Regions from separate parts of the Ligilactobacillus animalis genome, predicted to be linked through region 2. Evidence: predicted binding sites of a transcription regulator. Region 2 holds the regulator's gene; the other holds the start of a gene.

Region 1 (3,434 bases), 360 kb from region 2:
TTTGGCACGCTTTATGGATACCTTGGATGAAGAAACAAAATTACGTGGTGTAGCGATCAGTTATGATTCACGTCACATGTCACAAGAATTTGCTTTTGAAGCAGCACGTGTTTTAGGGGCACACGGGATTCCAAGCTTTGTCTTTGAAAGCTTACGTCCGACCCCAGAACTATCCTTTACCGTTCGGCATCTACATGCTTATGCAGGGATCATGATCACAGCGAGCCATAATCCAAAACAATATAACGGTTATAAGATCTATGGTGAAGATGGGGCGCAAATGCCACCAAAAGAATCAGATATGATCACGAATTATATCCGCGAAGTTGATGATCTTTTTGCCGTTGAAGTTGCTGATAAAGATGCTTTGATCAATGATGGAACATTGAAAGTCATCGGTTCAGAAGTCGATGAAGTTTACTTAGAAAATGCCAAAGAAGTAACGATCGATCGTGAGTTAGTGGCTGAAGAGGGTAAAACGATGAAGTTGGTCTTTACTCCACTTCACGGTACTGGTGGGATGTTAGGTGAAAAAGCCTTACGTCAAGCTGGTTTTGAAGACTTTACGATGGTCCCAGAACAAGCAATGCCAGATCCAGAGTTCTCAACCGTTGAACATCCAAACCCTGAATTTACAGAAGCTTTTGATTTAGCGATCAAATTAGGCAAGAGCCAAAAAGCTGATCTTTTAGTAGCTGTCGATCCTGATGCAGACCGTTTGGGAGCAGCTGTTCGTCAACCAGATGGCGAATACGAATTGTTGACAGGTAACCAGATCGCAGCTTTGATGTTGAACTATATTTTAACGGCTCGTAAAAAAGCAGGTAACTTGCCTGCAAACGGGGCTTTAGTAAAATCAATCGTTTCAAGTGAATTTGCTGCTAAAGTTGCAGCTGATTTTGGGGTCGAAGCGATCAATGTCTTGACTGGGTTCAAGTTCATTGCCGAACAGATCCAACATTTTGAAGAAACCAATGAACACAGCTTCATGTTAGGCTTTGAAGAAAGTTATGGTTATTTGATCCGTCCATTCGTGCGCGATAAAGATGCGATCCAATCTTTGGTACTATTAGCTGAAGTAGCTGCCTTCTACAAGAAACAAGGTAAGAACTTATACGATGGTCTCCAAGAATTATTTGAAAAATACGGCTATTTTGCTGAAAAGACGATCGCTTTGACCTTTGATGGGATCGAAGGTGCACAAGAGATCAAAGATTTGATGGCTAAGTTCCGTCAAGAATTACCAACTGATTTTGCTGGTTATAAAGTGATCGCAGCTGAAGATTATCAAGCTTCTAGTCGCCAAGATGCAGCTGGGAATGTGACAGCGATCAACTTGCCTAAGTCAAATGTTTTGAAGTACTTCCTTGAAGATGGAACTTGGATCGCAGTTCGTCCTTCAGGTACAGAACCAAAGATCAAATTTTACATTGGTACACAAGGTGATTCCGAAGCTGATGCACAAGCTAAATGTGAAAAATTTGAAAAAGCAATCAATGATTTCATCAAGGGCTAAAATTAGCTGTTAGATGCTGAAGACACGGTAAATGGCCGTGTCTTTTTTGATTCTGCTGATGCGAAAATACGTTCGTTGTGGTATAATCCTGTAAGCAATAGTTTTTAATGAGGGGGTAATCATTTGATCGAACGTCAAGCCGATAAAGAGTTCAAATTAGTTTCAAAATATCAACCAACTGGAGATCAACCACAAGCGATCGCTGAGCTTGCAACCGGGATCAAAGCTGGTAAAAAAGAACAGATCTTATTAGGGGCTACTGGGACCGGGAAAACTTTTACGATCTCAAATGTGATCGCTAAAGCCAACAAGCCAACTTTGGTCTTAGCCCATAATAAGACCTTGGCGGGACAGCTCTACGGGGAGTTCAAAGAATTTTTCCCAGACAATGCTGTTGAATATTTTGTATCCTACTACGATTACTATCAACCTGAAGCTTATGTTCCTTCAAGTGATACTTATATCGAAAAGGATTCGAGCATCAATGATGAGATCGATAAATTACGCCACTCTGCGACTAGTTCGTTATTAGAGCGCAATGATGTGATCGTGGTGGCCTCAGTTTCATCGATATTTGGTTTAGGTGATCCAAAAGAATATCGTGATCAAGCTCTTTCATTGCGAGTAGGTCAAGAGATCGAACGAGATAAGTTGTTGAACCAACTGATCGATGTTCAATTTGAACGTAACGATATCGACTTTCAGCGGGGACGCTTTCGTGTTCGCGGCGATGTTGTCGAGATCTTCCCAGCTTCACGTGATGAACAAGCGCTTAGAGTTGAATTTTTTGGGGATGAGATCGACCGGATCCGAGAAGTTGACCCTTTGACTGGAGAGATCTTGGGTGATCGCAATCACGTTGTCATCTTCCCAGCAACTCACTTTTTGACAAGTGGTGAACGCTTAGAAGGATCGATCAAGAGCATCGAATCCGAATTAGCTCAAAGGTTAGAAGTCTTGCGCGCTGATGGCAAGTTGTTAGAAGCTCAACGTTTAGAACAACGAACGACATACGACATTGAGATGTTGCGTGAAATGGGATATTGTTCAGGGATCGAAAATTATTCACGGCATATGGATGGAAGAAAACCGGGTGAAGCACCATATACGTTGTTGGACTTCTTCCCCGATGATTTTTTGATCGTAGTCGATGAATCCCATGTTACGATGCCCCAAGTGCGCGGGATGTACAATGGTGACCGCTCACGTAAACAGATGCTAGTCGATTACGGTTTCCGCCTTCCAAGTGCCTTAGATAACCGCCCATTAAAGTTAGCTGAATTTGAAGAACGAGTAAATCAGATCATTTATATGTCGGCGACCCCAGGTGTTTATGAACAAGAACGTACCGATACGGTCGTGCAACAGATCATTCGACCGACGGGATTATTGGATCCAGAAGTTGAAGTTCGTCCGATCATGGGACAAATGGACGATCTAGTGGCTGAGATCGCCAAAAGAACTGAGCGCGATGAGCGCGTCTTTGTAACGACTTTGACTAAGAAAATGGCAGAAGATCTGACCGATTACTTTAAAGAGATGAGTATTAAAGTCAAGTATCTGCATTCTGATATCAAGACACTTGAACGGACCCAGATCGTGCGCGATCTACGTTTAGGAAAATTTGATGTGCTCGTTGGGATCAATTTATTACGTGAAGGGATCGATGTGCCAGAGGTCTCATTAGTTGCGATCTTAGATGCTGATAAAGAAGGCTTTTTGCGCAATGAACGGTCTTTGATCCAAACGATCGGCCGAGCTGCGCGAAATGAAAATGGGCATGTGATCATGTATGCTGATACAGTAACAGATTCGATGCAAGCAGCGATGGACGAAACAGCTCGACGTCGGACGATCCAAATACAATACAATGAAGAACATGGGATCGTGCCAAAAACAGTCAAAAAGGAGATCCGTG
Region 2 (3,434 bases):
TGAAACAGGGGCTGGTAAATCTATTATTATCGATGCTTTAGGACTACTAGCAGGTGGACGTGGCTCGAGTGATTTTATCCGCAAGGGAGCTAATAAGTCGTTACTCCAGGGGCAATTTACCATTCCTAAAGCGACGCGCACATATGAGCTTTTAGATGAATTTGGGATCGAATGTGAAGATGACGTTTTGATCTTACAACGCGATATTTATCGCAGTGGTAAAAATGTTTGCCGGATAAATGGTGTTTTGGTTAATTTGGGCACATTACGGCAGGTAGGGCAAACCTTGATCGATATCCACGGACAAAATGAGCATCAAGAATTGATGGATCCTGAGCGCCATTTAGCCCTAGTTGATAATTATCAGCCTGAGATCCTAGCTAAATTGACACAATACCAGGCACTTTATGCCAATTATCGTCGCCTTTCGCAAGCACTGGAGCAACGCGAGAAAAATGCGCATGAGTGGGCTCAAAGACTCGATATGTTACAATTTCAAGTTAATGAGATCAGTGAGGCGCAGTTACACGAGGGCGAAGAAGAAGAGCTCCAAGAACAAAAACGTCAATTAGATAATTATCAAACGATCCATCACGCCTTAGAGATGAGTTATCAAGCACTAAATGGTGAAGAATTAGATGTGATGAGCGTTCTAGGAAATGTCATGAGTGAATTAGAAGATGTGGCTGAGTTCAATTCTGAATTAGCCGCGATCTACGAAAAGGTTTCTGATGCTTTTTATAATCTGCAAGATGCAGCACATGAAGTTTCAGGGCAATTAAGTGATCTGGAGTGGGATGAAGAACTGCTAAATTCAATTGAGGCACGGCTCGAAACGATCCATCAGCTCAAGCGTAAATATGGTGATTCGATCGAAATGATCTTGGCTTATTACGATAAGATAAAACACGAGCTTGAAACGATGCAACAAAGCGATGAAAACTTAGAGCAGCAAGTCGAACAGGTCAAAGAAGCTCACGCCAAGGCAAAAGAATTAGCACTAGAGATCAGCGAGTTACGCAAACAGACTGCTAAACGCCTTGAAAATGAGATACATCAGCAATTAAGTGCGCTTTATATGGATAAAGCTGTTTTTGAAGTACGTTTTTTACCAGAGAACGGGCAATTGACTGAGACTGGGCTTGATCGGGTCGAATTTTACATTCAAACTAACCCCGGAGAAGAAATGGGCGCTTTAGCAAAGATCGCTTCTGGTGGTGAATTGTCGCGGATCATGCTCGCGCTAAAGACGATCTTTGCCCAAAATAAGGGTGTGACGAGTATTATTTTCGATGAGGTCGATACTGGAGTCAGTGGGCGCGTCGCCCAGGCAATCGCAGAAAAGATCAGTCAGATCGCAACTAATTCGCAAGTGTTGTGTATCACGCATTTACCACAGGTCGCAGCTGTGGCAGACCATCACTACTTTATTGCTAAGCATGTAGCTAATGGTCGGACTGAAACTTCGCTGACGATCTTAAACGATAAGGAACGGATCGAAGAATTAGCCCGAATGTTATCGGGTTCTTCGATCACGACTTTGACGCTAGAACATGCAGAAGAATTGCTAAAAATGGCTAAGGCAAGTAAATAGTTCTAAAAGATGCACTTTGAGGCATCTTTTTTTTGAATAAAAAAACTAGAAGTCGGTAAACTCCTAGTTGCTAAAATATTGACTTTAGATCATATCACGGTAGAGCCCAATGACTTTGCCTAAAATTACGACATTATCCAAGATGATCGGATCCATCGTTTCATTTTCAGGTTGTAATCTAAAATATCCGTCTTCTTTGTAGAATCGCTTGCACGTTGCTTCATCGTCTTCGGTCATGGCGATCACGATATCACCATTGTCAGCAGCAGATTGTTTTCTAACGATAACTTGATCACCATCTAAGATCCCAGCATCGATCATGCTTTCACCACGGATGTTCAACATGAACAAATCATTGGCATCGCTTAAATTAGGTGGTAATGGGAAATAATCAGTTGTTTCTTCAACGGTTAAGATCGGCATCCCTGCAGTTACCGTTCCGACAACGGGGATCTCATTTAAGGTCGTTTTGATCCCCAAAGCGTCTAGACCAGCTGGAGTAACTTCCATTGCCCGTGGCTTAGTAGGATCTTTTTTAAGAAAGCCTTTCTTAGTTAAGCGTGCTAAATGACCGTGTACAGTTGAGGTCGAAGAAAGGGAGACTGCTTGGCAGATCTCGCGTACAGTCGGTGGATAACCTTTGCTCTCAACTGTATTGTAGATAAAACGCAAAATGTTTAGCTGTCTTTTTTCGGATGCTTTTGTCATTTTGAACACCTCAATACATTTTTATAGGGTAATTATAACATAGAAAACCAACAGTTACAAACAAGCGTTTGCTTTATCTAGAGAAAGTGACTAAGTTAATGACTTTCTTAAAATTTTGAGATAGAATATAAATGATAGATCATCTTGGAAAAGAGGAATTTAACATGGAAAAAGACGAAAAATTAGAACAAGCGTCAGAAACGACGGAAGCAAAAAAAGGTGCGATCCCCCAAGAACTGATCGATCGCATCAATGAATTATCTAAAAAGAAAAAAGAAGGCACGCTAACAGAAGCTGAAAAAGAAGAACAACAAGAATTGCGTAAGACTTACTTAGCGATGTTTAGAGAAAACTTCCGTAGTCACGTAGAAATGTTACAAGTCTACGATAAAGATGGCAATGAAGTTACGCCAGAAAAGGTCAAAAAGATCCAACGTGAACGTGGTTTGCGTGATAATTAAAGCCGTTTAACGCTTTATTTTTAAGGATAACTTGTGTAGAATAAGTAGTTGAATGAATATAATGAGAAGGGGGTGCTGAAATGTCTACTGGAATTTGGATCGTACTTGTAGTCTTAGCGCTTATCCTTGGCTTTGTTGGTGGTTTCTTTGCTGCTCGTAAGTACATGGAAGACTATTTGAAGAAAAATCCGCCGATCAATGAACAGATGTTGCGGACGATGATGATTCAGATGGGGCAAAAGCCTTCTGAAAAGAAACTTCATCAAATGATGGCTTCAATGAAGCAAAATATGTCTAAAAAGTAATTTAAAACTAAAAATAGGTTGTGACTTGCGAGTCCAACCTATTTTTAGTTATTTTTTTGTTGTAGGATCGATGTAGTGGAAGTTTGGATCGATCGCTTTGTCCAGTTTGGTAAAGGCTTGTTCCATTTCATTGATGATCGTTGCTTGGGTCTCATCGGTCAATTTAGTTTTGCGATCAACGTAGATCGGTTCACCAAAGCGAACAGTTGTCTTTTTACGGCTAAAGAGTGTTTTTAAGGTCAAGGGCCCTTGGTAAACGGCAGGAACGATCGGGACACCAGTCATTTTAGCAATCAAAACGACGCCCCCTTTCATTTCCTGTGAATGTCTAGTCCCAGAAGGAAACATGATCAAAGAAAGATCACT

What was found. The regulator LexA, encoded in region 2, represses DNA repair genes until DNA is damaged. The targets are predictions, from matches to a motif close to CNAACANNTGTTNG.
Region 1: uvrB (excinuclease ABC subunit UvrB) is a predicted target of LexA. The motif match lies at 1,578-1,591, and genes of this name have one in related genera.

What each region holds. Positions count from the first base shown of each region.
Region 1 is NZ_CP047141.1:1,248,344-1,251,777, reverse strand. It holds gene GSR62_RS06130 (phospho-sugar mutase) at 1-1,516, shown strand, start outside; gene uvrB (excinuclease ABC subunit UvrB) at 1,640-3,434, shown strand, end outside.
Region 2 is NZ_CP047141.1:885,531-888,964, forward strand. It holds gene recN (DNA repair protein RecN) at 1-1,594, shown strand, start outside; gene lexA (transcriptional repressor LexA) at 1,679-2,302, opposite strand; gene GSR62_RS04440 (DUF896 domain-containing protein) at 2,467-2,763, shown strand; gene GSR62_RS04445 (YneF family protein) at 2,844-3,068, shown strand; gene GSR62_RS04450 (lysophospholipid acyltransferase family protein) at 3,117-3,434, opposite strand, start outside.